Regions from separate parts of the Lysobacter sp. M15 genome, predicted to be linked through region 2. Evidence: predicted binding sites of a transcription regulator. Region 2 holds the regulator's gene; each other region holds the start of a gene.

Region 1 (9,941 bases), on a different contig from region 2:
CGGCCACCGCGCCGGAAGCCGCCCCCAGCAACGAAGGCTTGCCCTTGATCAGCCACTCGGCCACGGTCCAGGCCACCACCGCCGCCGCCGTAGCGAGGAAGGTATTGACGAAGGCGATCGCCGCCACGCCGCCGGCTTCGAGCGCCGAGCCTGCGTTGAAGCCGAACCAGCCGACCCACAGGATCGAGGCGCCGACCATGGTCAGGGTCAGGTTGTGCGGCTTGATCGCCTCACGCCCGTAGCCGGTGCGCTTGCCGATCACATACGCACCCACCAGGCCGGCGATCGCCGCATTGATGTGCACCACCGTGCCACCGGCGAAATCCAGCGCGCCCTTGGCGAACAGGAATCCGGATTTTGCGAGCACGCCGTCGACCGCGTCGGTATCGGTGAACGCATCCGGGCCGGGGAAGAACCAGACCATGTGCGCCATCGGCAGGTAGGCGAAGGTGAACCACAGCACCGTGAACAGCAGGACCCCGGCGAACTTCACGCGCTCGGCGAACGCGCCCAGGATCAGCGCGCAGGTGATGCATGCAAATGCGCCCTGGAACACGAAGAACGCCAGCTCCGGGATGTACACGCCCTTGGTGAACGTGGCACCGATGGAGGCGGCGTCGAGTCCGTTGGCGAACAGGCGATCGGTGCCGCCGATGAAGGCGCTGCCTTCGGTGAAGGCGAAGCTGTATCCATACAGCGCCCACAGCACCGCCACCAGCGAGAACACCACCAGGTTCTGGATCAGGATCGACAGCACGTTCTTCGAGCGCACCAGGCCGCCGTAGAACAGCGCCAGTCCCGGCAGGGTCATGAAGATCACCAGGGCCGTGGATACCAGTACCCAGACCGTGTCCGGTTTGCTGATGGCCGGCGCCGGCGCGGCTTCCTCCGCAGGCGCGGCGGCCGCAGCCTCCGCGGGCGCCGTTTCCGACGCGGACGGCGGCGCAGCGTCGGCCGGCGCTTCCGCCACTGGAGTTGCGGGCGTTTCCGTCGCCGGATCCTGGGCCAGAGCCTGGCCTGTCAGCATCAAGCCGCACAGCGCCGCCAAGCAGAGCGCGTGTACGCGGGTACGCCACCCGGAAAGCAATCGCGTGTTCATGGGGACCTCCGAGGACGGGTTAGAGCGCATCGGCGTCGATCTCGCCGGTGCGGATGCGGACGACCTGTTCGATCGCGCTGACGAAGATCTTTCCGTCGCCGACCTTGCCGGTGGCGGCGGACTTCTGCACGGCTTCGAGCGCCGCCTCGAGCATGTCGTCGGTGACGGCGCATTCGATCTTCAGTTTCGGCAGGAAGTCGACGACGTATTCCGCGCCGCGATACAGCTCGGTGTGGCCCTTCTGGCGACCGAAGCCCTTGACTTCGGTCACGGTGACCCCGGACACGCCGACTTCGGTGAGCGCCTCGCGCACCTCGTCGAGCTTGAACGGGCGGATGATGGCGGTGATCAGTTTCATCTGCTTCCTCCGTTGTGGTGCGATGCGGTCGCGGCCATCAGAACGCCTTGGCGAGGGTGAGCGCGAAGCGTCCGTCGGCGATGCGGGTGCCAAGCGCGTTGGTGTACAACGCCTCCTCGGCGTCGGTGTCGGTATAGGCTGCGGCCACCGAGAAGCCGTTCTCGAAGGCCTTGGTGACGCCGAGCTTCCAGTCGGTGTACTCGAAGTCCTCGTTGTCCTCGATCCACTGCTTGCCGCCGTGCACGTTTAGCGTCCAGCCGGGGGTGAAGGTCCAGTTGAGCGAAGCGTCGAGATAGCCGCTGCCTTCCGAACCGACATAACCGAACAGTTCGGTGAGGGCGTGGGAATACTTCAGGCCCAAGGACAGGGTTTCGATCGGGGCGACGGTCGCACCGACATAGATTTCCGTGGTGTCTGCACGGCTGAAGCCGTCGGGGAAATCGCCGGGGTAGTAGTAGGTCAGCACACCGACGTCATAGCCAAAGATGTCGCCTGCCTTGCCGCGGTAGCCGACATAGCCGTCGAGCTCCAGGCTGCTGGAGATGTCGCCGGGAATATCCGACAGCCAGCTGATGTTGCTGCCCCAGGCACCGGCATAGAAGCCGCTGTCGTGGGCGTACTCGACGCCGGCCTGCACGGCCGGATCCTCGTTGGTCTGCGATACGCCGCGGAAGACGTAGTCGCTGGTCAATGCAGCCGAACCGGAAACACCGGCCTGTGCGGCGCCCGCGGCAGCGAGGCCGAGCATCGCGGCGAGGGCGGTGGCGATCTTTTTGTTGCTGAACGACATGATGGGCTCCACTGCAAGGGAAGCCCTCCCCGGATGTTGCGTGTTGTTGCGTGCGGGCACTCTGTCGGCGCCCTGCACGTACTGCCTGCTCCTGTCGTGGATCGTTCCGATCCGTGGGCCCGATATCGCCGGACCCCGTCCCTGCCTTCGTGCGAATCCTGCTTCGGTCGAGCGGGGCTTGCCCCGCCCGACCAGGCCGGGCCGCGACGGAACACCCTCCGCCGCGACCGTACTGATCAAATCGCGTAATACATCTGGTTTTCGAGCTGCGGCGCGCCGGACATCCGCCCTTCCGAAGCTGCAGCAACTCGCATCCGGTCCTCCATCAGATGGTGTAGTACATCTGGTATTCGAGCGGGTGCGGAGTGGGCGTTTGCGCGGCACTGCCGCGCGCCCGCTCCGAACGCCCGCCGCGCTGCGGCGGGCCGGACATCCGCCAGCCCGAAGCCTGCGACCTTGGTGTCCTCATGCAGCATCAGATGGTGTAGTACATCTGGTATTCCAGCGGATGCGTCGCCGCGCGGAAGCGGGTGACCTCCTGCATCTTCAACGCGATGTAGCCGTCGATGAAGTCGTCGCTGAACACGCCGCCGGCCTTGAGGAACTCGCGATCCTTGTCCAGCGCCTCCAGTGCCTGGTCGAGCGAGTGGCACACGGTCGGGATGTTCTTCTCTTCCTCCGGCGGCAGGTCGTACAGGTCCTTGTCGCTGGGGCCGCCCGGATCGATCTGGTTCTTGATGCCGTCCAGTCCGGCCATCAGCAGCGCGGCGAAGGTCAGGTAGCCGGAGTTCATCGGATCGGGGAAGCGGATCTCGATGCGGCGCGCCTTCGGGTTGGCAACGTACGGAATGCGGCACGACGCCGAACGGTTGCGCGCCGAATAGGCGAGCATGACCGGCGCCTCGAAGCCCGGCACCAGGCGCTTGTAGGAATTGGTGGTCGAGTTGGCGAACGCGTTGATCGCACGCGCGTGCTTGAAGATGCCGCCGATGTACCACAGCGCGGTCTGCGACAGGCCGCCATAGCCGTCGCCGCTGAACAGGTTCTGCCCGCCCTTGGCCAGCGACTGGTGCACGTGCATGCCGCTGCCGTTGTCGCCGACGATCGGCTTGGGCATGAAGGTCGCGGTCTTGCCGTTGCGGTGGGCGACGTTCTTGATGATGTACTTCATGGTCAGCAGTTCGTCGCCCTTCTGCACCAGGGTGTTGAACTTGGTGCCGATCTCGCACTGGCCGGCGTTGGCGACCTCGTGGTGGTGCACTTCGACCTCGATGCCGACCTGCTCGAGCGTCTTGCACATCTCAGCGCGCAGGTCGTGCAGCGAATCCAGCGGCGCGACCGGGAAATAGCCGCCCTTGATCATCGGCCGGTAGCCGGTGTTGCCGCCTTCGTACTCGCGTCCGGAGTTCCAGTGCGCTTCCTCCGAGTCGATGTGGAAGAAGGTGTGCCCCATGTCGTTGGCGAAGCGGACGGCATCGAAGATGAAGAATTCCGGCTCCGGGCCGAAGAAGGCCTGGTCGGCGATGCCGCTGGACTTGAGATGCGCCTCGGCGCGCTTGGCCACGCCGCGCGGATCGCGCGAATAGGCCTGCATCGTGGCCGGATCCAGGATGTCGCAGGTCAGGATCAGGGTCGGATCGGCGGTGAACGGGTCGATGAACGCGGTGCCCGGATCGGGCAGCAGCACCATGTCCGACTCGTTGATGCCCTTCCAGCCGCTGATCGACGAACCGTCGAACATCTTGCCGTCCTCGAACAGCCCGGGCTCGACGATCGACTTGGGAAAGGTGACGTGATGCTGCACGCCACGCATATCGGCGAAGCGCAGGTCGACGAATTCGACCTTGTGGTCCTTGATCAGCTTTTCGACGTGTTCGATGGACATCGGGGTGGTTCCGTGATGATGGGCAGGGTTGCGGGGTATCCAGCAAGGGGTGTGCCAACCCGGAACGCACGCCAACTAGTTGATTTTCATGCAATGTTGCGAGCAGGTATCGCCTGTATGCACCAAGATGGACGTGCTCGATTTAGCGTTTGCACTGGTATGGTGCATAAGTCCGCGCCGCCCGCCCTCCGTGCAGCGCCCTTGCCGATCGGCACCCGAGCAGGGCCAGGGCCGGCTTCCGGTACCCTGCCTCGTTTTTACCCGTCCCCCGACCAGACCTCCGGCCCATGACCGATCTGCTCGCCGCGCTGCTGCTCGGCATCATCGAAGGCATCACCGAATTCCTGCCCATTTCCAGCACCGGGCATCTGCTGATCGCCGAGCGCTGGCTGGGCCACCGCAGCGACCTGTTCAACATCTCGATCCAGGCCGGGGCGATCCTGGCGGTGGTCCTGATCTACCGGCAACGCCTGTGGGATCTGGCGATGGGCTTCATCGGCCGCGGCGCACCAGCCGGTCACGATCCGGCCGGTCTTGCGCTGACGCCGGCGCAAGCGCGCGATTACGCGTTCAAGCTGCTGGTCGCCTTCGCGGTAACGGCGATCGGCGGACTGCTGGTCAAGGCGCTGGGATGGGAGCTGCCGGAACGGATCACGCCAATCGCCTGGGCCCTGATCCTCGGTGGCGTGTGGATGATCGCAGCCGAGCAGCTGGCGGCCAGACGCGCGGCGGCCCTGGGCGAACGAGTGCAGATCTCCTGGCTGGCCGCGATCCTGGTCGGGATCGCGCAGGTGGTGGCCGGTGTGTTTCCCGGCACCTCGCGCTCGGGCGCCACGATCTTCGTCGCGCTGCTTGCAGGCACGACCAATCGCGCGGCCGCCACCGAGTTCGCCTTTCTGGTCGGCATTCCGACCATGTTCGCCGCCACCGCCTACGAGCTGCTCGACGTGATCGGGAGCGGCGCGGCCGCGCACGAGGACTGGAGCGCATTGGCGATCGCGTTCACAGCCTCGGCGATCACCGCCTTCGTCGCGGTGAAGTGGCTGCTGCGCTACATCCAGAGCCACCGCTTCACGCTGTTCGCGGTGTATCGCTTCGTGATCGGTGCGGCGCTGCTGCTGCTCATTCCCAACGGCGCGTGACGGTTGGTTTCGCGCATCGCGCTAGCGCAGCCACCACCACCACACGCCCAGGCCCAGCAGCAGTACCCACAGCAGCACGATCGCGGCCGCCGCCATGCGGCTGGTGGGCAGCTGCGCGGCGCGTTCGGCCCGCGCGCGGGCGCGTTCGACGATCTCGGGCGGCGTGAGCCGGATCAGCAGGGCGATGGCCAGCGGGATCAGGACCAGATCGTCGAGCAGGCCCAGCACCGGAATGAAGTCCGGGATCAGGTCGATCGGGCTGAACGCGTAGGCAGCGACCGCCAGCGCGAGCACGCGCTGTGGCCACGGCAGCGCCGGATCGCGCGCGGCGAACCACACCGTCAGCGCCTGCCGCTTCAGCGCGCGGGCACGGGCGCGCCAGTGGCTAATGGGGCAGATGCAGCGAATAGGTGCCGTAGGTCGATGCCTCGCCCAGCACGTGACCGTGCATGGCGCGGAACACGTCCGCAGCCGTGAACCGGTCCGCAACGTCGAGCCGCTCCACGTCCAGCGCGAACACGCGGAAGAAATACCGGTGTTCGCGCAGGTCGTTGGGCGGTGGGTACGGACCGTCGTAACCGAAGTAGTCGCCCGCCATGTCGGCATCGCCGGCGAACCATCCGGTGTAGTCGTTCAGGCCCTGGCGTGCGCCGGCCGGGCCGTGCGGCGCGGCCTTGCCCCTCTTGTCGATGCCGTCGCTGCAGCTGCCCGCGTGGATCTCGTGTACGTCGCCTGGAATGTCGACCATCGCCCAGTGCACGAAGTCTCCGCGCGGATGTGCGACCGGGATTTCCACACCCGCCTGGCCCACCAGGGCGGCGTCGGTAGGCGCATCGGTATCGATGCACAGCAGCGCGAACGAACGCGTGCCCTCGGGTACGTCGTTCCATGCGAGCTGCGGATTGCGGTTGCCGCCGAAGCCGTCCTGCGCGCCCATGGCGAACTCGGGCGGGATGCGGTGGCCGTGTTCGAAGCTGTCGCTGCGGATCTTCATTGTCTGCTCCTGTGCCGGCGAGTATCGCCTAGGGCCTGTTAACCCTAGACCTGCGTCAACGCCTGTGACAGGCGATCGCTCACCCAGCCTTCGGCGAATCCGTCCAGGCGCGCGTTCTGCAGAAAGCCGCAATGTCCGCCCCATCGCGCGATATCCAGGTGCGCGGTGGCGGGCAGGCGCAGGGCGCGGAATTCGGCCACCGGGATCACCGGATCGTCCTCGGCCATGAGGATGTCGGCCGGCACGGTCAGCGCGGACAGCCGTTCGCCGGCGATGGAATAGCCTTCGAAGTAGCGGTCCAGGGTGCCGAAGTCCGTATGCCGCTCCACCATCCAGGTGGTCAGCTCGCGCATGCCCAGCTTCAGAGTGGCATCGTCGAAATCGTGGTACTGCGGAAACAGTGCGCGTTTGCGCACCAGTGAAGCGCGCCACTTGCGTTCGAAATAGCGCAGGTACAACCACAGGCCGCGTTCCATCTGTTCCATCGTCAGGGCCGGATCGAGCACCGGGCACACTGCGGCAACGCGCGCCAGCGGCAACCCGGCTGCAGGCGCGCGCAGGGCGACGCGCAGGATGAAGTTTCCGCCCAGCGAGTAGCCCGCACCCACCATCGGCAGGCCCGGCGCCAGGAAACGCCGCGCGATGTCGGCAGCGGCATGCACGACCTCATCGATCCGGTTGGAATGGAACAACGCCTCGTTGAGGTGGTGGCTGTCGCCGTGGTCGCGGAAATTGAGCCGAAACGTTGCGAAGCCTTTGGCCAGCAGCCTCGCCGCGGTGAGGCGCATGTAGCTGGATTCGGCGCTGCCCTCCCAGCCGTGCAGTAGCAGTGCCAGCCCGCGCGGCTCGACTCCGGGAACATGGCTGTAGAGTCCGTGCAGGCGCACACCGTCGCCGCCGTCCACCAGTTGCTCGACCGAGATCGCGCCACTGCCCTGGATCGCCTTCGCCCCGCGTCGGCGGCGCAGCGGGCTGGAGCCCAGCACCGATTGCACGTGCGGACTGCGCAGCCAGTGCGGTGGTCGGTAGTCGGCTGCGCTGAGCATCTGCTGACGCCTCGGAAAGTCTCCGCTAGTCACGCGTGCCTTCGGTCATCGCCGCCACGATCCGCTCGCGCGCGAGTTCTGCGATCCGCCGTCGCCCTTCGCCGCCATCGGAGGGGATGGGTTCCAGGAAGATCGCCTGCGCGTCGCGCATCGGCTCGCCGAGCAGGCGCAGGAAATTGGCGAAGAAGCTTTCGTTCGGCGCAAACGCGATGACGGTCTGCGCGCTGCCGTGCTCGCCGTAGCGCAGCGCCACCGGCTGCACCGGCACGCCGGCTTCCACCGCGGCCAGGAAGATGCGGGCGTGGAACGGGCCAACCGCGTGCCCATCGCGGGTGCGCCCTTCCGGAAAGACTCCGACCGAGCGCCCGGCGCGCAGCCGCGCCAGCATCTCGTGCAGCACCCCGCCCAGCGATTCGGTGCTGCCACGCTGGTGGAAGATGGTCTCGCCGCGCGTGGCCAGCCAACCCACGAACGGCCAGCCCGCGATCTCGCGCTTGGCCACGAATCCCATCATCCGCTGGCTGTGCAGGGCGACGATGTCGATCCAGCTGACATGGTTGGCGACGAAGACGGTTGCTCCCGGAAGCGGCGCGCCGACCCTGCGCATGCGCAGCCCGAACACGCGCATGAGCCCGGACTGCCAGGCCCGGATCAGTCGGTAATCCAGGCGCTCGCCGTCGCGCAGGCGGACGTGATGGATAGGCAGGGCAGTCGCCAGCAGGGTGAGCGGCAGGTCGATCAGCAGATGCCATACCAGCAAGGGCACGCGGTAGAGGTAGCGCAGCTGGCGCAGGGGATCGGAGGCCGGGTTCACCTGCGCACGATACCGAAGCCGAATGGAGCCGGGCACCCAATCGCGCCGCGACCTGCGTTCCGACGCGATCGGGCCCGGGCCGCCGCGGCGGGCCAGGGCGCGCGCCGACCCGGAACGAAGGCTCACGCGCGTTGCGTCCCATCCGCAAGGCCGCCGGTTTACGTCCGCTACGGGGACGGGATCGAAAGATGGTCAGGGCAAGGGTTTGCCTGGCAGGGCGATCACCGCCACGGTCAGGCGCGAAATGCACACCAGCTTGCCGGCCGGATCCTCGATCCGGATTTCCCAGACCTGGGTGCTGCGCCCGGTATGCAGCGCACGCACGGTGCCGGTGACCAGGCCCTCATGCACGCCGCGCAGGTGATTGGCATTGATCTCGATCCCCACCACGCCCTGGCCTTCGTCGACACTGAGCATGCCGGCGGTGCTGCCGAGGGTTTCGGCCAGCAGTACCGAAGCTCCGCCGTGCAGCAGTCCATAGGGCTGGTGGGTGCGCGCATCGACCGGCATGGTCGCGCGCAGGAAGTCGGGGCCGATCTCGGTGAAGACGATGCCCAGCGGCTCCATCGCGGTGCCATGGGACATGGCGTTGAGGGCTTCGAGCGAGGTGGTGCGCCGGAAGGCGCCGGTGCGAAGCTGATTCATGCCGGCACCATAGCGGCCGGCGTCCCTCCATAAAAGTCAGCCGCCCGGGGAAGGCGGCTGCAAAAACCGGCGGCGGCGACGCAGAGGGGAGAGAGGAGGGACTGCGCCGGCCGCGCCGGGGGAGCTCGAGATTACGCGCAGCGGAAGCGGGTCAGGCCCCAGTCGTTCACGTAGCGACGGTCGCTGGCATAGCCGCTGCTGCTGCCGTAGCCGATGCCGAAATCGCGCTCGCGGCGCTCACGGCGGGCCGGCAGGGCCTCCACTGGAGTGGCGGGACGGCGGTTCGGGGTTGGGGCGGTCATCAGGGCGTTCATGGCGGTTTTCCTGGGTGGCTTGGTAAGCCGAGGTGAATCAGGTGACGTGGGAGAGGCGAGGTGGGTCAGGCGCAACGGAAGCGGGTCAGGCCCCAGTCGTTCACGTAGCGCTTGGCGCTGGCGTAGCCGCTGCTGCTGCCGTAGCCGATGCCGAAATCGCGCTCGCGGCGCTCACGGCGGGCCTGCAGAGCCACCACGTTGTCGGCGTGGTCGCGGTTCGGGGTCGGGGTACGGGGGGTCGGGGCGTTCATGGCAAGGGTCCGTGGTGGTCCAGCGGGGGCTGGTGGTGCGAATGGAGGGGTCAGGCGCAACGGAAGCGGGTCAGGCCCCAGTCGTTGGTGTAGCGCTTGGAACTGGCATAGCCGCTGCTGTTGCCGTAGCCGATGCCGAAGTCGCGTTCGCGGCGCTCACGGCGGGCATTCAGGGCGATGACGTTGGAAGAAGCGTTGGCGGGGGTCTGGGTCTTGGCGTTCATGGTGGTCTCCGTGGGTGTCTTGCTGTCTTGGTGAAATGGTGTGTTGGTAAAGTACAACACCAGTTCCTCAGTTGTATGTGCCAGAAGTCATGGGTCTGACGTCATGGGTCTTGCGGGGGGTGTGCCGGCCGGCGATGTCGCGCCGCGCCGGCTCCCTCATTGAGATGGGCGGACGGCGCAAACCGTTGCCATGACTGACGACCTAGACCCAGGCCTGGCCTCGCAACGGTTGCCGTTAGCCAGTGGGACTTTCCAGGGGGATCCGTGAATGAAGCGACTGGTCTGCAGCTTGCTGTTCTCCATTCCGCTGGCGGGCGTCGCCGCTGGACGGCCCGCCGTGCAGCCCGTGATCGACATGCATCTGCATGCCTACCCGATG
Region 2 (9,941 bases):
GCCGGTTTCGATCCGGTCGGCCACCACCGCATGGCTTCCTCCACGCAGCGTGTCGACGCCTTCGATGGTGATGCGCGGGGTGCCGGCACCGCTGATCCGCGCACCCAGCGCCCGCAGGCAGTCGGCCAGGTCGACGATCTCCGGCTCCATCGCCGCGTTCTCGAGCACGGTGGTGCCCTCGGCCAGGGTCGCGGCCATCAGCACATTCTCGGTGGCGCCGACGCTGACCATCTCGAAGACATGGCGCGCGCCGCGCAGCCGCTTCGCGCTGGCCTTGATGAAGCCGTGATCGACGCTGATGTCCGCACCCAGCGCTTGCAGGCCCTTGAGGTGCAGGTCGACCGGGCGCGAGCCGATGGCGCAGCCGCCGGGCAACGACACTTCCGCGTCGCCGAAGCGCGCCAGCAGCGGGCCCAGCACCAGCACCGAGGCACGCATCGTCTTGACCAGATCGTATGGCGCCACGTGGCTGTTGACGCCGCGCGGATCGATGGTCATGGCGCCTTCGCTGCGCTCGACGCCGGCGCCGAGCTGCTGCAGCAGCTTCGCCGTGGTCAGCACGTCGTGCAGCTTCGGCACATTGCGCACCTCCACCGGCCCATCGGCCAGCAGCGTGGCGCACAGGATCGGCAGGACCGCGTTCTTCGCGCCTGAAATGCGGACCTCGCCCGTGAGGCTCGGGCCGCCTGTGACCAGGATCTTCTGCATCAGCCGGACGCCTGTGCGGCTTCTTCCGGTGTCAGCGTCCTGAGCGCCAGGGCATGGATCTCGCCTCCCATGCGCTCGCCGAGGGTGGCGTAGACCATGCGGTGGCGCGCCAGTGGCAGCTTGCCGGCGAACTGGGCGCAGACCACGCGGGCCTCGAAGTGCACCCCGTCCTCCCCCTGGACCTCGACCCGGGCCCCGGGCAGCCCCTGTTCGATCAATTGGCGGATGGATTCTGCGTTCATGGGCATCCGGTGGTGGCGCCGGCCGGCAACGACCCGCGTGAAAGACGGGGTGCAGCCTCGTGCGCGTAAAATGAATAGCTCAGTCTAGCGGAAGCCGTCCCTCGCATGTCCTCGCAAGCGATCCCCGAGCCAGGGTTCGATTTCGCCGCCAGCGGGCGCCGCGTGTTCGAGATCGAAACCCAGGGCTTGCAGGCCGTATCGGCGCGCATCGACGGGGCGTTTTCGGCTGCCTGCGAGTTGCTGCTGGCCTGCCGCGGGCGCGTGGTCTGCACCGGCATGGGCAAGTCGGGCCATATCGCGCGCAAGATCGCGGCGACCCTGGCCTCTACCGGCACCCCGGCCTTTTACATGCATCCGGGCGAAGCCGGGCACGGAGACCTGGGTATGGTCACCGATACCGACGTGCTGCTGGCACTGTCGTACTCGGGCGAAAACGACGAGCTGCTGATGCTGCTGCCGGTCCTGCGCCGCCAGGGCAACCGCGTGATCGCGATGACCGGCCGCCCCGCCTCGGCGCTCGCGCGCGAGGCCGACGTGCATCTGGACGTCAGCGTGCCTGCCGAGGCCTGCCCGCTGGACCTGGCCCCGACCGCCAGCACCACCGCATCGCTGGCGCTGGGCGATGCGCTCGCGGTGACGCTGCTGGAGGCGCGCGGCTTCACCGCCGATGATTTCGCCCGATCGCATCCGGCCGGCGCGCTCGGGCGGCGCCTGCTGCTGCATATCACCGACGTGATGCATAGCGGCGACGCGGTTCCGCGCGTCGCCTCGGACACCAGCCTGAGCGATGCGCTGGTGGAGATGAGCCGCAAGCGCCTGGGCATGACCGCGGTGGTCGATGCCGACGGCCGACTGCTCGGTCTGTACACGGACGGCGACCTGCGCCGCACGCTTGACGACCGCAGCGTGGACCTGCGCACGACCCGCATCGACGATGTCATGACCCGCGCGCCCAAGACGATCGCCTCCGACGCGCTGGCGGTCGAAGCCGCACGGATGATGGAGGCACACCAGATCAACGCCTTGCTGGTGCTGGACGACCAGCGCCGGGTGGTGGGCGCGCTCAACATCCACGATCTGCTGCGCGCGCGGGTGGTGTGACTGCGGCGCGTCCCTGCTCCGCGATTGATGCTCGGTAAAGGCAGGTTGCCCGGTTTCCTGTCATTCTGGCCCTGCTTCGATCTGCAGCTGTCCGGCACTGTGCAGGCGTGTCGCGCCACGATCCCGAACCAACCTCGAATCGATCCACAATCCAGAATCCCGTGCGCTATTCCCACACCAGCGATTACCCGTCCGACATCCTCGCGCGCGCCGCGAAGGTGAAGCTCGCATGCTTCGACGTGGACGGCACCCTGACCGACGGGCGCCTGATCTACGACGGCGAAGGGCGGGAATTCAAGGCCTTCCATGCGACCGACGGACTGGGCCTGAAGCTGCTGCAGTCGGCGGGAATCGCGGTGGCGTTCATCACCGCACGCCGCAGCCCGGTGGCCGAACTCAGGGCGAAGGAACTGGGCGTGGCCTCGCACACGTTCGTCCACGACAAGCTGGCCAAGGTGCGCGAGATCGCCGGCGCGATGGGCATCGGCCTGGACCAGGTGGCTTTCATGGGCGATGACCTGGCCGATCTGTCCGCGCTCACGGCCGCCGGGCTGGCGGTGGCACCGGCCAATGCGCATGCGTGGACCCGCGAACGCGTGCATTGGCGCACCGTCGCGCACGGCGGCGCAGGCGCGGCACGCGAACTGTGCGACCTGATCCTGGCGGCGCAGGGGCATGTCGACGCGCTGATCGAACAGGCCACGCAGGGCAGCGGCCTGCTCGACGCCGCCCTGAAACATGGGGCGCAGGCATGAGTCCGCGCATGATCCTGGGCGTTGTGCTGCTGATCGCCGCGGCGCTGTCGGGCTGGTCGCTTTGGCGCGATCGCGTCGTGGAGGAACAAGCGCACGCGGCGTCCGGACGCTCGGGTTACGTGCTGCACGACTTCGAACTGATCGCGCTCGACAACTCGGGCAAGGAATCGTTCACCTTGCGCGCGCCGCTGCTGCAGCAGACTCCGGGGGCTAAGACGATGGATCTCACGACGCCGCTGTTCCTGCTGCCCGACAAGCAGGGCGGCTACTGGGAGGTGCGCTCGAAGACCGGCTGGGTCAGCGACAATCGCGAGGAAATCCGCCTGCGCGGTAACGTCGAGGCCCGGAGCCCCGAAGGGGACGCACGGCCGGTCAACATGAAGACCGAGCAACTGAACGTATTCCCGGATGCGAACCGCGCCACGTCCGCCAGCGCCGTGACCATCACCCAGCCCGGCTCTATACTGCGCGGCCGTGGCCTGGAAGCCGATCTGGCCGACAAGCGCTACACACTCCTTTCGCAGGTGCGTTCCCGCTATGTTCGATCGAACCGCTAATTTTCTGGCGATGGCGCTCGTCGCCGTCCTGGGCGGGCTGGTCGCAACCGACGCCGCCGCGAAGACCTCCGACCGTGGCCAGCCGATGGATATCGACGCCGGCCGCCAGGAAGGCACGCTCGACGACCGCTCGCCCACGATCCTGTCCGAAGGCGTGACCATCCGCCAGGGCAGCCTCGACATCCGTTCGGACCGTGCCGAGATCTCGCTGTCGAAGAACGGCAATCCGCAGCGCGCCGTGCTCACCGGGGGGCCGGTGGTGCTCAAGCAGCAGATGGACGACGGCACGCCGATGACCGCGCGCGCCAGCAAGGTCGACTACAACCTGCAGACCGAAATCGTGGTGTTCACCGGCAACGTGTCCATCGAACAGCCGCGCGGCACCATGAGCGGCGAGCGCGTGGTCTACAACCTCAAGACCGGACAGGTGAACAGCGGCGGCGAGGGCGCGGGACGGGTCAAGATGCGGATCCAGCCGAAGTCGCAGGGACAGGGCTGATGCTGGTCGCGCAGGGCCTGCGCAAACGCTACCGCTCGCGCGAGGTCGTCAAGGATTTCGGCCTGACCCTGGACGCCGGCGAAGTGGTCGGCCTGCTCGGCCCCAATGGCGCCGGCAAGACCACCTGCTTCTACATGATCGTTGGCCTGGTGCCGGCGGACGCCGGCAGCATCACCCTGGACGGGCGCGACATCACCGCCGACCCGATGTACAGCCGGGCCAAGCTCGGCGTCGGCTATCTGCCACAGGAGCCTTCGGTCTTCCGCAAGCTCAGCGTGGCCGACAATCTGCGCCTGGTCCTGGAGCTGCGCAGCGACCTGGACAAGGCAGGCGCCGAGCGCGAACTGGCCGGCTTGATGGACGAACTCCAGGTCGCGCACGTCGCCGACCAGATCGGCGCCAGCCTCTCCGGTGGCGAGCGCCGCCGGGTGGAAATCGCGCGCGCCTTGGCGGCGCGGCCCAGGTTGATGCTGCTGGACGAGCCCTTCGCCGGCGTCGACCCGATTTCGGTCGGCGAGATCCAGCGGATCGTGGGCCACCTCAAGGCCCGCGGCATCGGGGTGCTGATCACCGACCACAACGTGCGCGAAACCCTTGGCATCTGCGACCGTGCGTATATCCTGAGCGAAGGCAGCGTGCTCGCGCAGGGAGCTCCGGACGCGTTGCTGGCCAATCCCGACGTGCGGCGCGTATACCTGGGCGAGTCGTTCCGCCTGTAGCGGTTCGCGGCCGACGTCCTCCCCTGGGGCCGTTGTCGTACGCGAATGAAAGCCAGACTGCAGACATCGCTGGGCCAGCATCTGGTGCTGACGCCCCAGCTTCGCCAGGCGATCCACCTGCTGCAGCTGTCGACCCTGGAACTGGAAGCCGAGATCGCCGAAGCGGTCGAGTCCAATCCGCTGCTCGACTGGTCCGAACCCGAGCCAATCCAGGTCGGTGGTGAAGACCACCCGGAACAGGAGCGCGAGGTGGAGAGCGTTCCGGACCAGGCCGAGCCCTGGGACCGTCTGGGCGAGCCCTGGGAAGAGCGACGCGGCCCGGCGATGGACGGCGACGACAGCGAGGGCGATCCCGCCGAACGGGTGGCCGAGAGCGAGAGCCTGCGCGACCACCTGCTGTGGCAGCTGCACCTCACCCATCTGTCGCCGCGCGACCGCCGCATCGGCGCCGCGCTGATCGACGCGCTAGACGACGACGGCTATCTGCGCGAAACGCCCGCAGCCATTGCCGAGAGCCTGGCACCCGACCTCACCGTGGACGAGGCCCAGGTGCTGGTCGTGCTGCACCAGATCCAGCGGCTCGACCCGGCCGGCGTCGGCGCCCGCGATCTGGGGGAATGCCTGCAGCTGCAGCTGGCGGCCTTGCCGGAGGCGACTATCGGCCGCGAGCTCGCCCTGCGGATCGCTGCCGGGCAGATCGAGCGCCTGCCCAAGCTGGGGATCGACGCGCTGGCGCGCGAGCTGCACTGCAGCCCGGACGCGGCAACCGCCGCGCTGCACCTGTTGCGCACGCTCGACCCCCGCCCGGGCGCCCAGGTCGGGGCCTTGCCTCCGGACACCTACATCACCCCGGACTGCGTGATCTGGCGTCAGCAGGGCGTATGGCGGGTCGCCCTGGCCGCGAACCACCGACCGAGGCCGGTGATCCACCGCGGCTATGAGCAGATGCTCAACGACGGCAGCGCCGGTACCCATGCGGCCTACCTGCGTGGACACCTGCAGGAGGCGCGCTGGCTGCTGAAGAACATCGAAGCCCGCGGCGAGACCCTGCTCAAGGTAGTGCGCTGCCTGGTGCGCGAGCAATCCGGATTCCTGGAATTCGGCGCCCAGGCGCTGCGCCCGCTCACCCTGCGCGAAGTCGCCGCCGCGGTCGGATTGCACGAATCCACCGTTTCGCGCGCGATCTCGCGCAAATACGTGCGCACACCACGCGGCACCCTGCCCTTGCGTGGCTTCTTCGCCTCGGGCATCGACACCGAGGGCGGCGGTGAAGCCTCCAGCACCGCGATCCAGGCCATGATCCGGCGCCTGATCGATGCGGAGAATCCCCGAAAACCGCTTTCCGACGCGCGCCTGGCCGAAACGCTCAAGGCCACCGGCGTGCCGGTGGCGCGGCGCACCGTGGCAAAATACCGCGAAGCCATGAACATTCCCTCGTCGCATGATCGGGTTCGCCTGGAGTGATCACAGTACCGGTTGCCCAGCCTGCGCAACGTTTTTTTCACTCCGACCGGTCCGCCGACGCGCCATGCTTCAGACACAGCCCCTCGCCCATCCGGGCCCGGGCACCCGCAGGAGGAATGCGATGCGCATCGAAACCCATGGCCAGCAGATCGAAGTCACCCCGGCACTGCGCGATTACGTCGAAAGCAAGCTTTCGCGGCTGGGCCGACACTACGAGCATCCCTTGGAGGTGCGCACACTGCTGACCATGGACAAGCCGAATCACCGGGCCGAGGCGACGATCAGCATTTCCGGCAAGGCCCTGCACGCCGATGCCAGCGCCATCGACATGTACGCGGCGATCGACCTGCTCGCCGACAAGCTCGACCGGCTGCTGATGAAGCACAAGGAAAAGTTGACCACCAGCCGCCAGCGCGCCGCCGGCGTCGCGCGCGACTTCGGCTGACCTGCAGGTCAGGGCCTGTCCCTAGCATGCCGCTTTCCGATCTGCTGTCTGCCGACCGCATCGGCCTGCTGGCCGAGCCTGGAGACCGTGACACGGTGCTTGACGCCGCGGCACGCCTGCTCGCGGACGCATCGCCGACCCACACTTCGATCATCGCCGACGCGCTGCGCCAGCGCGAACGCCTGGGCAGTACCGCGATCGGACACGGCGTGGCCATTCCGCATGGCCGCAGCGGCGCCTACGACGACGTACGGGCGGCTTTTCTGCGCCTGGGTCGCCCGGTGGAGTTCGCCGCCGGCGACGACCAGCCGGTGGACCTCGTCTTCGCCATGGCCGTGCCCGAGCATTTCACCCAGCAGCACCTGCAATGGCTGGCGGAACTGGCCGAGCGCTTCGCCGATGCCGGGTTCCGCGCCGCGCTGCGCGCCGCACCGGATACCGACACGCTGCGCGCCCTGCTGCTGTCGCGGCCTGCCGCCGCAGCGTGATGACCCAGAGCATCAGCGCCCAGACCCTGTTCGACCAGCTCGGCGAGCGCCTCGGACTTCGCTGGCTGGCCGGACTGCGCGGTGCGGAGCGAGTGCTCGAATCGGTCGATACCGTGGCCCGCCGGCCCTCGCTGGCCGGATATCTCAATGCGATCTATCCCAACAAGGTTCAGATCCTGGGTACCGAGGAACTGGCCTGGCTCGACGGGCTGGATTCGCGCCAGCGCTGGGAAACGATCGAACGGATCATGCAGTTCCGGCCACTCGCACTGGTGGTGAGCAAGGACCAGGCCTGTCCCGAAGACCTGCGCATCGCCGCCGAGGAATCCGATACCCCGCTGTGGCGCTCGCCGCGCCGCGGGCACGAGTTGCTCAACCACCTGCAATACCACCTGGCACGCACCCTCGCGCCGCGGGTCACGCTGCACGGCGTGTTCATGGAGATCTATTCGATCGGCGTGCTGATCACCGGCGAATCGGGCTCGGGCAAGAGCGAACTGGCGCTGGAACTGGTGACCCGCGGACACCGCCTGGTCGCCGATGACGCCCCGGAGTTCACCCAGATTGCACCCGACGTGCTCGACGGCACCTGCCCGGAGATGCTGCAGGACATGCTCGAGCTGCGCGGCCTGGGCGTGCTCAACATCCGCCAGATGTTCGGCGACACTGCGGTGAAACGGAACAAGTACCTGCGCCTGATCGTGCACCTCACCCGGCCGCACCTGGAGCCCAAGCCCGCCGGGATCGAACGCCTGACCGGCGACCTGGGCACGCGCCACGTGCTCGACCTCGACGTGCCCCTGATCACCCTGCCGGTGATGCCCGGCCGCAACCTGGCGGTGCTCACAGAAGCGGCGACGCGCATGCACATCCTCCGCGCGAAGGGCGTCGACCCGGCAGCGGCCTTCATGGCCCGGCACAGCCATTTCCTGGAACGTTCGACGTGAGCGGCAACGGCACTTCGACCCTGGTCGTGGTCAGCGGCATGTCCGGGTCGGGCAAGACGGTCGCGCTCAACACCCTCGAGGACCTGGACTTCTACTGCGTCGACAACCTGCCGGCGGAACTGCTGCCCGACTTCATCCGCACTGCGACCCATCCGGACCGGGCTTCGCAGAAGCTGGCGGTGGGCATCGACGTGCGCAGCCGCGGGGACCTGGCCAACCTGCCGAAGTCGCTCGCCAGAGTCGGTGCACTGGGCCTGGATCCGCGGCTGGTGTTCTTCGACACCAACGACGACGTGCTGCTCAAGCGTTATGCCGACACGCGTCGGCGCCATCCGCTCAGTCACCTGGGATTGGCGCTGGCCGACGCGATCTCGCTCGAGCGCAAGGTGCTCAAGTCGCTGCGCGCGATCGCCGACGTGGTCATCGACACCAGCGCGCTCAACGTGCACCAGCTGCGGCGTGAAGTGATCACCGGATTCGGCCTGGTCGACGACAGCACCCTGTCGCTGCTGTTCGAATCCTTCGCCTACCGGCGCGGCGTGCCGGCCGATGCCGACTTCGTGTTCGACGCCCGGGTCCTGCCCAACCCGCACTGGGATCCGCAGCTGCGTCCGCTATCGGGTCGCGATGCCGACGTGCGCGACTTCCTCGACGCCCAGGAGGATGTCGCCGAGTATGTGCGACACGTCTCCGATTTCCTCGATGCGTGGCTGCCCAAGCTCAAATCGAGCACCCGGAGCTACGCCACCATCGCCTTCGGCTGCACAGGCGGACGCCACCGTTCGGTGTATCTGGCCGAAAAGCTGGCGGAATTCGCGCGCGCGCGCGGCTGGCCCGAAGTGGCCGTGCATCACCGCGAACTCGATTGACGCAACACGTCGCCCCGGCGAACCCCGGGCCGCACCTGCGACACAGGGCACGCGCAACTTACGCAATTTTTCTGTTGCGATAGCGTTCGCTTTCCATCCACGCGCTTAGTCTCCTGTTGGATCAACCGCCCGGTTGTCATCGCAACAAAGGAGAGTTTTCGCATGAACATGAGAGGATCCACCGGCCTTCGGCTGGCCCTGCCGCTGCTGGCGTTGCTCGCACTCGCCGGCTGCAACAAGCCGGCCGACGATGCCGCCCCGGCGCCGGAAACGATGGAACCGGAGGCCGCGCCGGCCGATACCGCCCCGCCGCCGGAAACCGCCCCTCCCAGCGACACCACGACACCACCTCCCAGCGACGGCACCGATCCTGGCACCAGCAACGAAGCACCGATGCCGCCCCCGGCCGACGCTACCGGCGAGCCGGAAACGCCGCCCGAGAGTCCCGAGGCCAACCCCAGCACGCCTCCGAGCCAGTAAGCCACGCAGGCGTCCCTGCCTGCATCGTGCGGGCAGGCGCCATGTCGCACCCCGCGCTGCGGACCGCACCACGGTCCGCAGCGTTTTTCTTTGGACGCTTCCGGGGCGTCACCCGGCTCTGCTAAGTTGCTGGCATGGCCGTTGGCGTTCTCCTCCTGACCCACGAAGGGCTCGGCACCGCACTGCTGGCGGTGGCCACGCGCCTGTTGCGGCAATTGCCGCTGAAGACCGAGGCGTTCGAGCTGCCGTTCGATGCCGACCCCGACCTGTTGCTACCCCAGGCCAGCAGCGCACTGCGCCGCGTCGACAGCGGCGACGGCGTGCTGGTGCTCACCGATCTGTACGGCGCCTCGCCCAGCAACCTGGCGGCCAAACTCGCCCGCATCGGCACGCCCGTACGGCGCGTGTCGGCGGTGAACCTGCCGATGCTGCTGCGGGTGATGAACTACGCCGAACTCGGCCTGGAAGAATTGCCTGCAGTGGCCGCGGCCGGCGCGCGCAACGGAGTCATCCATGGCGACGCCTAGGGACCGCAACGATGCTTGAACGCGAGTTCATCGTGAGCAACCGCCTGGGGCTGCATGCACGCGCGACCGCCAAACTGGTGCAGGCGCTGTCGTCGTTCCGGTGCAATGCCACGCTCTCGGCCAAGGGACGCGAGGTCAAC
Region 3 (9,941 bases), on a different contig from region 2:
AGGTCTTGGCCAGTTTCACCCCACCGGCCTTGCCGCGGCCGCCGGCGTGGATCTGCGCCTTGACCACCCAGAAGTCGCCGCCGATCGCCTTGGCGGCGTCGACCGCCTCGTCGGCGGTACGGGCCACGCGTCCTGCGGGGACTGCGATGCCGTAGTCGCCGAACAGCTGTTTCGCCTGATATTCGTGGAAATTCATTGCTCACCGGGAGAGAAGGAAGGCACGCCGCGCGCTACGGGCGCCGGGCAGGCCGGCGCGGGGTGCGGGCGGGAGGGGTACCGCGTTGGAACCGGCATTTTCGCCCAGATTGCGGCAGCGCGGCAAAATCTGTCGCCGGGCATGCAGTAGGCCCCGTATGAGAGCGACTTCGTGGGAGCGGCTTCAGCCGCGAATGCCTTTCTGGCCAGGGGCCAATGCCTTTTCTGGCCCAAGCAAGAGCAATCGCGATCAAGAGCCTGCCCCGGACTTGATCCGGGGGCGCTCCCACGGGGCGGCCGCCACAATCGTGGGAGCGGCTTCAGCCGCGAATGCCTTTCTGGCCAGGGACCAATGCCTTTCCTGGCCCAAGCAAGAGCAATCGCGACCAAGGTCGCTCCCACAGAGGGCGCTGCCACAAAGTCGCTCCCATAGGCGGCCGAGCCGATCCCACGCCCACTCCCTGCCTATACTCCGCCGACCCCGTACGGATCGCCCCGTGGCCCGACGCACCGCCGAAGCGCTGCCCCTGGATGAGTCCGTGCGCCGGGAGGTGTACTTCTTCGGCCTATACCGGCTGCTGGAAGCGGCGCTGCTGGCGCTGATCTTCTTCGGCCCGGAAAGCGCGCTGTTCGGTACTCCACGGCTGCCGCAGCTCGGCGCAGCGGTCACCCTGTTCTACCTGCCGGCATCGCTGGCATTGATGTTCTGGGCACACCAGGGCCGCGCGCTGCGCTGGTACGTGCTGGTCGGCACCGCCGTGGACATCGGCGTCGCCACCCTGGCCGCGCACGCGCACCCGGCGGCGGCATCGGGCATCGCGATGATGCTGCTGTTCAACGTCGGCTCGGCCTCGCTGCTGCTGCCGCTGCGTTACGGCATGTCCGCGGCGATGCTGGCGGCGGCGGCGCTGCTGGGCGAGTACATCTGGAACCGCGTCATGGATCCAGGCGCCGCGCAGCCGTTCGCCGAGCGGCTGATGTTCGCGGTGAGCTACGGCGCGTTCGCGGGGCTGACCTGGCTGCTCGGACGGCAGATGCGCACGCAGCAGGCGCTGGCGGCGCGGCGCGGCGCCGAAGTGGCCGACATGGCCGCGCTCAACGAGCTGATCATCCGCCGCATGCGCACCGGCGTACTGCTGGTGGACGCCAACCGCCAGATCCGCATGGTCAACGAAGCCGCGCTGCTGCTGCTCGGCCAGTCGGGCCGGGACATGAGCGGCAGCGACCTGGCGCAGGTGTCGCCGCCGCTGGCCGAGCGCCTGGCTGCCTGGCGCCGCGACCACGATCCCGACCACCCGCCGCTGGCGCTGGGCGACGACCAGATCGAGGTGCTGCCGCGGTTCGTGCAGCTCATGGCGTCCAGCCAGAGCACGCTGGTGTTCCTGGACGATGCCTCGGTGCTCTCGCGTCGCGCCGAATCGCTCACCCTGGCCGCCATGGGCCGCTTCTCGGCCAGCCTGGCGCACGAGATCCGCAACCCGCTGGCCGCGATCAGCTATGCCACCCAGCTGCTCGAGGAATCGCGCGAGATCGGCGACGCCGATCGCCGCCTGCTGCAGATCGTGCACCAGCAGTGCCAGCGCACCAACGGCATCGTCGAGAGCGTGCTCAGCCTGGCCCGGCGCGAACGCGCCAACCCCGAGCACGTCGACCTGGCGCAGTTCGTGCGCCGCTTCGTCGAGGACTACCGCCAGGTGCTGCCCGAGGACAACGGCAGCCTCAAGGCCACCGGGCCCAGCAAGCCCGTGCCGGCCATGGTCGACCCCCGCCACCTGCAGCAGGTGCTGACCGTGCTGGTGCAGAACGCGCTGACCCACGGCTACCTGCCCGGCCAGGCACCGCGGGTATCGGTGAACGTGCACGTGCTGGACGGCGCTCCGGTCATCGACGTGCTCGACCGTGGCCCAGGCATCCCGTCCGGCGTGCTGACGCAGCTGTTCCGCCCTTTCTTCACCACCTCCGAAACGGGCACCGGGCTGGGCCTCTACATCGCCCGCGAGCTGTGCCACGCCAACCAGGCCAGCCTGGACTATGTGGGCGCGGCCGGCGGGGGCGGCTGTTTCCGGGTCACGTTGTCGGCACCGCAGGGCCTGCTGACGGGGTGATTGCGCATTGATGACGCAAAGCGTCACACTTTGCCCCATCCCCCAAGGCGAAGGTCGCGTCCATGACTGCACCCCGCAGCGTCCTGATCGTCGACGACGAACGCGATATCCGTGAACTGCTGGTGCTCACCCTGGGACGCATGGGCCTGCGCACCGACACCGCCGCCACCCTGGCCGAGGCCCGCGCCCAGCTGGCCAGCGGCAACTACGATCTGTGCCTCACCGACATGCGCCTGCCCGATGGCAGCGGGCTGGACCTGATCGCCGAGATCTCCAGCCAGCACCCGCAGCTGCCGGTGGCCATGATCACCGCCTTCGGCAACGTCGAAGCCGCGGTGGAAGCGCTCAAGGCCGGCGCCTTCGACTTCCTCAGCAAGCCCGTGGACCTGAACGTGCTGCGCGACCTGGTGCAGCGCGCGCTGGACCTGGGCCTGAAGGTGCCGACCGGCAACGGCATCGCGCGCGTGGGCCGGCTCACCGGCAACTCCCCGGCCATGCAGCAGCTGCGCGACACCGTGGCCAAGGTCTCACGCAGCCAGGCGCCGGTGCACATCAGCGGCGAGTCGGGCGTGGGCAAGGAGCTGGTGGCGCGCACCATCCACAACGAAGGCGGACGCGCCAGCGGCCCGTTCGTGCCGGTCAACTGCGGCGCGATCCCGGCCGAACTGATGGAAAGCGAGTTCTTCGGCCACAAGAAAGGCAGCTTCACCGGGGCCCACGTCGATAAGACCGGCCTGTTCCAGGCCGCCAATGGCGGCACCCTGTTCCTGGACGAGATCGCCGAGCTGCCGCTGCCGATGCAAGTCAAGCTGCTGCGCGCGATCCAGGAAAAATCGGTGCGCCCGGTCGGCGCGCAGGCTGAGGTGCCGGTGGACGTGCGCCTGCTCTCGGCCACCCACAAGGACCTCTCCGCGCTGGTCGCCGACGGCCGTTTCCGCCACGACCTGTACTACCGCATCAACGTGATCGAGATGCGCGTGCCGCCGCTGCGCGAGCGCGGCGAGGATCTCAAGCCGCTCGCCGACGAGATCCTGCTGCGCCTCTCGCGGCCGGGCCAGCCCGCGCCGACCCTGGGCGAAGACGCGCTGGAAGCGCTGCGCAGGTATCCCTTCCCCGGCAACGTGCGCGAGCTGGAGAACATCCTCGAGCGCGCCCTGGCCATGGCCGACGATGCCCGCATCGGCGCCAGCGACCTGCGCCTGCCCCTGGCCGCGCCCGTGCCCGGCAGCCAGACCCAGCCGGCGGCCGGCCCCGCTGCGCCGCAACCGCAGCCGGCCGCCGCCTCCGACCCGCGCACGCTCAGCCCCTACGACACCGCCAGCAGCCGCCTGCCCGAATACATGGAACTGCTCGAACGCAAGGCGATCGAACAGGCCCTGCAGGACAATCGCTACAACAAGACCAAGACCGCCAGCGCCCTGGGCATCACCTTCCGCGCGCTGCGCTACAAGCTGAAGAAGCTGGGTATCGACTGAGTCTTCTGGGCACGCGTTGGCGTAACGCTCGCTGCACTGTAGGCGGATCAGCGCGCTTCACCTGCACGCGCCCGTTGCGTTAGATTTCCGCGCCAGCACGGGGGTAAAGGAGGTCAGTGATGGCGCAACTGCACGCGCCCGCATCTCGCTGGTCCGCATCCGGCCTGCACGCCGCGATCAGCTTGGTGGTCATCGGTACGATCGCGGTCGCCGCGGTCCTGTGGTGGTTCCCGGCGGGCTTGTGGCACCTGTCCGGAGTGCAGCGCCTGTTCGGCATCATGATCGGTGCCGACGTGGTGCTTGGCCCGCTGCTGACCCTGCTGGTGTATCGCCGCGGCAAGCCCGGCATGCGCCTCGACCTCTGGGTCATCGCCCTGGCGCAGGCCGCTTTCCTGGCCTACGGCGTGCACACGCTGTGGCTCAATCGCCCCCTGGTTCTGGCGGGGAGCCAACAGGCGTTTGCGTTGGTGTTCGCCAGCGAACTGCCAGACGACGCTCCCGCGCGGATGGCGAAGGTAGGATGGCCGCGTTTCCACCGGCATGGCCCCTGGTTGGTGGGTGTGGACCTGTCGAGTCCGGTCGCACGCGAGGAATTCCTGTTCGCCTACATGGCCGGCAACAGCGGGCCCCTGCGCGATCCCGACCTCTACATCCCCTACGACCGCATTGCCAATGACGTATTGGGCAAGGCGAGGGCGCCCGACAAGGCACTAAGTAGCCAACTGCCGGAGCCGAATGGCGTGCGCACCATCGCCGCGTTCTCGCTCCGGGTGGGTGGTGGAGTGATGCTGCTCGACGCCCGCACCGGGCACCCATTGCGCGTGGTCCGTTGACTCAAGTGCGCCGATGCCGACGCGGCAAGCGTCTTGCGACCGACGCAAACCATCCAACGCGGTGACGCCATACTGCCGTCTCACGTCACAAGACGACGCTCTGGGGCACCTGTCATTATCCGTTCAGAATCGAACCGTGACCCAACTCACGGATTCAACGCGACCTGCACCATGCCTCTGCGTTTGGCACGCGTTCTGCGTCCGTATCCCTGCACGTGCGGCGTCGCACGGCTACCCGATGGACCGGCGATACCGGCGACCGGGCACGTGAAGTTCAACAACTCCTAGGGGAAACACCATGAAGAAGATGCAGCAGGGCTTCACCCTGATCGAACTGATGATCGTGGTTGCGATCATCGCCATCCTGGCGGCCATCGCGCTGCCGGCTTACCGCGACTACACCGTCAAGGCCAAGGTCACCAATGCCATCGGCGGCCTCGCCGGCGAGAAGATCAAGGTTGGCGAGAACTTTGGGGCAGGCGCTGCCTTGACGAACGCTGCACTTTGCGCCGGCGTTGCAAAGTGCACCGGTCTGGGCCAACTCGTTGGCCGCAACACCAGCGATGGTGTCGATGCTGCAGCGAACTGGGTCGAAGTAACCCTGACGCCGTCCTTCCCGTCCGGCCCCGCCGGCCGCATCATGTGGGAATGCGAACCGACGGACTCCGACGGCATCGATTTCAGCGCCACCAACACCCCCACCGACTGCCCGGCGCCGTAATCTGCAGATCCAAGAGTTCTTCGCGTCTTGCAAAGCCCCGGTACATCCGGGGCTTTGTCTTTGGGACCACATCAAGTGCGCGGCCTGCTAGCTTGGTACACACTCATGACGCTACTGGATTCTCAATGCTGAGAAATCTTATTCGCCATCCTTGGATTGGTCTCCTGATGGCCGCACTGGTCACGGTTTGCGTCTATTGGGTCGGCCTGCGTGGCCCGCTGCTGCTCGACGACCACTACAACCTCGAAGTCCTGCAGCGCTGGCTGCAGGGCGAGACGCCTCTGCGGGCGGTGTTGTTCGACGGCCGCTCCGGCATGTTCGGGCGACCGTTCGCCATGGCCAGCCTAGCGCTGAGCGCCTGGCTGGGAGGCTACGCGCCGTTCGCCTTCAAGCTGGGCAACTTGCTGGTGCATCTGCTGACGGGCGGCCTGGTGTTCGCGCTGGTACGGCGCATCGCGCTGTGCGATCCGCGCATGGCCGGCCGCGCCGGCATCGTCGCCGCGCTGGTCGCGACAGTGTGGCTGCTGCATCCGCTCAATGCCGGCACGGTGCTATACGCGGTGCAGCGCATGGCGCAGCTTTCGGTGCTGTGCATGCTGGCCGGCATGTGGCTTTACCTGGCCATGCGCGACCGCATCACCACGCGCAGCCACCACCGCACCGCGGTCGCCATGCTGTTTTTCGGTATTCCGTTGCTGCTCGTGGCGGGCTTCTTGTCGAAGGAGAACGCACTGTTGCTTCCTGCGCTGTGCCTGGTGCTTGAGCTCGGCTGCTACCGGGACACAACACGTCCACCTGCGATCAAGGCCTTTTTCGGTACCTGCCTGGCCCTGCCCTTCCTGCTGGGCGTTGCTCTTCTGGCAATCAACCCGGCGCGCATCACCAGCGGCTATCTGGTCCGCGACTTCGACTGGCAGCAACGGTTGCTGACCCAGGCGCGTGCGCTGTGCGATTACCTCTGGAAGATCCTGGCACCCAACCCGCCATCGATGGGCGTGTACACCGACGACTACGCGATCTCCACCGGCTTGCTCTCGCCCCCCACGACGCTGGTCGCTATCCTCGTGCTGGCGGCAGTGACGCTGGCAGCCTGGCAACTGCGGAAACGCATCCCGGCCCTATTCGTCGGCTGGGGCATCTTCCTGGTCGGGCATGCGATCGAGTCCAGCGTGCTGCCGCTGGAACTATACTTCGAGCATCGCAACTACCTTCCGATGGTCGGTGTGCTCTATGCCGCAGTAGGACTGGCGGTGGCGGGCGGCGATGCGCTGGGCAAGGCAGGCCTGCGCCCAGGCCGCATCGGCGCAGTGCTGGCGGTGGGCGTGGTCGCACTTCTAGCCTTCGGCACCCATGGCCGCGCCCGTGTCTGGAGCTCACCGGAGACGCTGGCGATCAGCGCGGTGACGAGCCATCCGCAATCCTTGCGTGCCAACATGGCGCTGGTGAAGGTGGCGTTGCAGCAGGACAACACCCAGGCGGTGACAGGGGCGCTGGATCGCCTCATTGCGGCGGACAATCCCCGTACGCGCGCGATGGGCTACTTCAACCGCCTCTACCTGGACTGCGCGCTCCACAGGGACGGGAATCCGGACGACCTGCGGCAGGCGCTGGCTTGGTTTCCGCCGCGCGTGATCTATGCTGACCCTGAGTTCTTCGGCCTGCTGCTGGACAACACCCGTCGGGGCTGCGGTGCGGTGACCGATCGCATGCTGGGCGATGCGTTGGACACGCTGCTGGATCGCGCAACGGCGCAGCCCGACGCGGAATGGGCGAAATGGCGGCTGCGAAACTTCGCCGCCCGCTTTTACGCGCGCAGCGGCGACTGGCCACGGGCGCGCGAACAGGCGCTCCTCGCCTGGCAGCCTGGAACAGATCCGGCCGCGGCGGAATTGCTGGTGCGTGCGCAACTGCAGACCGGCGACCTGGACGGTGCCGAGCGCACCTATGTCGAGGCACTTGCACGCGTTGATCCATCGAATACGACCGATGTCGCCGGCATGCGTTGGCTGCGGACACGGATCGACACGGCAAAGTCGGTCAATCGCCCAGCCGCCCCGCAGTGAGCGCCTCGGCGGCACTGGATAAGCATGAGGATGGCACCCATCGTGCGCCTTTGCGCATCCTGTTCGTCGGGACCTCGTACCCATCCTCGCCGGACGACTGGAAAGGTCTGTTCATCCAGCGCCTGGTCGAGGCCCTGGCACAGCGCCGGGATATGGTGCTGCGGCTGTGGTTGCCGCCTGGCGATATTCCCCAGGGAACCGTCTATGCCGCCACCGCGCGAGATGCCGCCTGGTTGCAGCGACTGATGGACGCGGGCGGGATCGCCCATGTGTTGCGCAACGACAAGCTCGCGGGATTGACGCGGGCACTGCAATTGCTGCATCGCCTGCGTGGGGCCTACCGGCGCAGCGATTGCGATCTCTACCACATCAACTGGCTGCAGAATGCACTGGCGTTGCCGGACGACCGCAAGCCGCTACTCGTCTCGGTCCTGGGCACCGACCTGCAACTGCTCGGCCTGCCCGGCATGCGCGTGCTTCTGCGCCGGGTCATGCGCAGGCGCCAAGTGGCCCTCTGCCCCAACGCCGACTGGATGGTGGCGCCGCTGAAGCAGGCGTTCGGCGACATCGCAACCGTGCAAGCCGTGCCACTCGGGATCGATGGCAGCTGGTATCGCATCGAACGGGCACCGCCGCGAGGCGCGCCCGCGCGCTGGCTCGCAGTCACCCGCCTGACCGCGGGCAAGCTGGGGCCTCTGTTCGAGTGGTGTGCACCGCATTTCGCGGGCACCCAGCGCGAACTGCATCTGTTCGGGCCCAGGCAGGAGGCGATCGACGTTCCCGGATGGGTCCGCTACCACGGCACCGCCACGCCTACACAACTGTGCCGCGAATGGTTTCCGAGCGCCTGCGGCCTGCTCACCCTGAGTCGCCACGCCGAAGGCCGGCCACAGGTCATGCTCGAAGCCATGGCAGCGGGGCTCCCGATCCTCGCTTCACGCCTGGCCGCACACACCGACATCGTCGCCCACGCGCGCACCGGCTGGCTGTGCGACGATCCGGCCGGGATGGCCGATGGGATCGCCGCGATCGAGGATCCAATGCGCAACCAGAAGATGGGCAACAACGCGCGCGACTGGGCGAAAGCGCGGATCGGCGATTGGGACGATTGCGCCGGACGTTACGCATCCCTGTACCACTCGCTGTGTGGACAGCCCGTTCGATGAGCGACGCAATCCTCGTCCTCGGAGCCGGCGGCTTCATCGGCCGCCATCTCGCCGAACGCCTGGCGGCAAGCGGCGTTGACGTGATCGCAGCGACACCCAGGCCGGCCACTTTCGCGCACTCCGGCATCAGCAATGCGGTCTCCGCGTATGACGACGTTGCGCAGTTCAGGCGATGGGTCCCGCAGTGCCGTGCGGTCGTGCATGCAGCATCGTCGAGCACTCCGGGCAGCAGCGCCGCGCAACCGCAGCTTGACGGCAACCTGCGCACGACGCTGGCCCTGATCGAAGCACTGCAGGACACCCCGTCGTGCCGCCTGCTTTTTCTCTCCTCCGGCGGCACCCTGTACGGCGATCGCGACGTGCCCGCACGCGAGGACGACCCACTGCGCCCGCGCTCCTACCACGGCGCCGGCAAGGCTGCAGCCGAACATTTCCTGCACGCGTGGGCGACGCAATATGGTGGCACCGCGGTCCTGCTGCGTCCGTCGAACGTTTACGGGCCAGGGCAATCTGCGCGACGCGGCTTCGGCATCATTCCCACAGCGTTCGATTGCGCGCTGCATGGCAAGCCACTGCCGATCTGGGACGGGTCGACGGTGCGCGACTACCTCTACGTCGACGACCTCCTCGAGCTGTGCGCGGCGACGCTCGCGCACGCGTTCGAGCCGGGCGCGCACGTGTTCAACGCCGCGTTCGGCGAGGGTATCGCGCTCGACAAACTGATCGACCGCATCGACGCCGCCACCGGCCGGCCGATCGAACGCCGCTACGAATCGGCGCGTCGCGTCGACATCCACAGCATCACCGCCGACACCACCGCCGCGCGTTCGACCTTCGGCTGGTCGCCCGCCATCGATCTCGACGAAGGCCTGCGTCGCACATGGCAGTGGTATTCCACCCAGGCCTGAAGGCTCCCGCGCATCCGCGGGTCTCGGTGTGCATCGCCAACTTCGAGGGCGAGGCGCTGCTGCCCGCATGCATCGACTCGGTGCAGGCGCAGGCGACTGACGCCGCGATCGAGATCCTCGTCCACGACGACTGCTCGCGCGACCGCTCGGTGATGCTACTGCGCGAACGCTACCCGCAGGTGCACGTGATCGCCTCCGACGAGAACGTCGGCTTCTGCATCGGCAACAACCGCATGGTCGCGCGCGCCCGCGGCGACTACGTGCTGCTGCTGAACAATGACGCGGCGCTGTCGCCCGACGCGATCGATCGCCTGCTCGAGGCGGCGGAACTGATGGGGCGGCCGGCCATCCTCACGCTGCCGCAGCTCGACTGGGACACCGGCATACTCGTCGATCGCGGCTGCCTGCTGGACCCGTTCTTCAACCCAATCCCGAACCTCGACCCAGTGCGCGACGACGTCGCCTACGTCATCGG

The links. The regulator sigma-54, encoded in region 2, starts transcription at its own class of promoters, with help from an activator protein. The targets are predictions, from matches to a motif close to TGGCACGNGCNTTGC.
Region 1: the regulator sigma-54 is predicted to act here: its motif matches at 4,175-4,189, upstream of glnA (type I glutamate--ammonia ligase).
Region 3: the regulator sigma-54 is predicted to act here: its motif matches at 4,793-4,807, upstream of MC380_RS17965 (prepilin-type N-terminal cleavage/methylation domain-containing protein).

The regions. Positions count from the first base shown of each region.
Region 1 covers NZ_JAKPBV010000013.1:90,908-100,848, forward strand. The annotation lists gene amt (ammonium transporter) at 1-1,099, opposite strand, end outside; gene MC380_RS13895 (P-II family nitrogen regulator) at 1,119-1,457, opposite strand; gene MC380_RS13900 (TorF family putative porin) at 1,495-2,247, opposite strand; gene MC380_RS13905 (hypothetical protein) at 2,573-2,716, opposite strand; gene glnA (type I glutamate--ammonia ligase) at 2,723-4,132, opposite strand; gene MC380_RS13915 (undecaprenyl-diphosphate phosphatase) at 4,420-5,274, shown strand; gene MC380_RS13920 (DUF1232 domain-containing protein) at 5,296-5,613, opposite strand; gene MC380_RS13925 (YbhB/YbcL family Raf kinase inhibitor-like protein) at 5,660-6,268, opposite strand; gene MC380_RS13930 (alpha/beta fold hydrolase) at 6,313-7,314, opposite strand; gene MC380_RS13935 (lysophospholipid acyltransferase family protein) at 7,340-8,152, opposite strand; gene MC380_RS13940 (hotdog fold thioesterase) at 8,321-8,773, opposite strand; gene MC380_RS13945 (hypothetical protein) at 8,905-9,087, opposite strand; gene MC380_RS13950 (hypothetical protein) at 9,153-9,338, opposite strand; gene MC380_RS13955 (hypothetical protein) at 9,389-9,562, opposite strand; gene MC380_RS13960 (amidohydrolase family protein) at 9,831-9,941, shown strand, end outside.
Region 2 covers NZ_JAKPBV010000001.1:127,581-137,521, reverse strand. The annotation lists gene murA (UDP-N-acetylglucosamine 1-carboxyvinyltransferase) at 1-708, opposite strand, end outside; gene MC380_RS00600 (BolA/IbaG family iron-sulfur metabolism protein) at 708-950, opposite strand; gene MC380_RS00595 (KpsF/GutQ family sugar-phosphate isomerase) at 1,056-2,051, shown strand; gene MC380_RS00590 (HAD hydrolase family protein) at 2,213-2,806, shown strand; gene lptC (LPS export ABC transporter periplasmic protein LptC) at 2,815-3,363, shown strand; gene lptA (lipopolysaccharide transport periplasmic protein LptA) at 3,374-3,862, shown strand; gene lptB (LPS export ABC transporter ATP-binding protein) at 3,862-4,581, shown strand; gene MC380_RS00570 (RNA polymerase factor sigma-54) at 4,627-6,045, shown strand; gene raiA (ribosome-associated translation inhibitor RaiA) at 6,167-6,490, shown strand; gene MC380_RS00560 (PTS sugar transporter subunit IIA) at 6,517-6,978, shown strand; gene hprK (HPr(Ser) kinase/phosphatase) at 6,978-7,925, shown strand; gene rapZ (RNase adapter RapZ) at 7,922-8,794, shown strand; gene MC380_RS00545 (hypothetical protein) at 8,957-9,274, shown strand; gene MC380_RS00540 (PTS sugar transporter subunit IIA) at 9,409-9,801, shown strand; gene MC380_RS00535 (HPr family phosphocarrier protein) at 9,813-9,941, shown strand, end outside.
Region 3 covers NZ_JAKPBV010000014.1:228,913-238,853, forward strand. The annotation lists gene sucC (ADP-forming succinate--CoA ligase subunit beta) at 1-196, opposite strand, end outside; gene MC380_RS15185 (HAMP domain-containing sensor histidine kinase) at 693-2,300, shown strand; gene MC380_RS15190 (sigma-54 dependent transcriptional regulator) at 2,363-3,775, shown strand; gene MC380_RS15195 (hypothetical protein) at 3,895-4,608, shown strand; gene MC380_RS17965 (prepilin-type N-terminal cleavage/methylation domain-containing protein) at 4,907-5,329, shown strand; gene MC380_RS15205 (hypothetical protein) at 5,497-7,392, shown strand; gene MC380_RS15210 (glycosyltransferase family 4 protein) at 7,389-8,558, shown strand; gene MC380_RS15215 (NAD-dependent epimerase/dehydratase family protein) at 8,555-9,466, shown strand; gene MC380_RS15220 (glycosyltransferase) at 9,439-9,941, shown strand, end outside.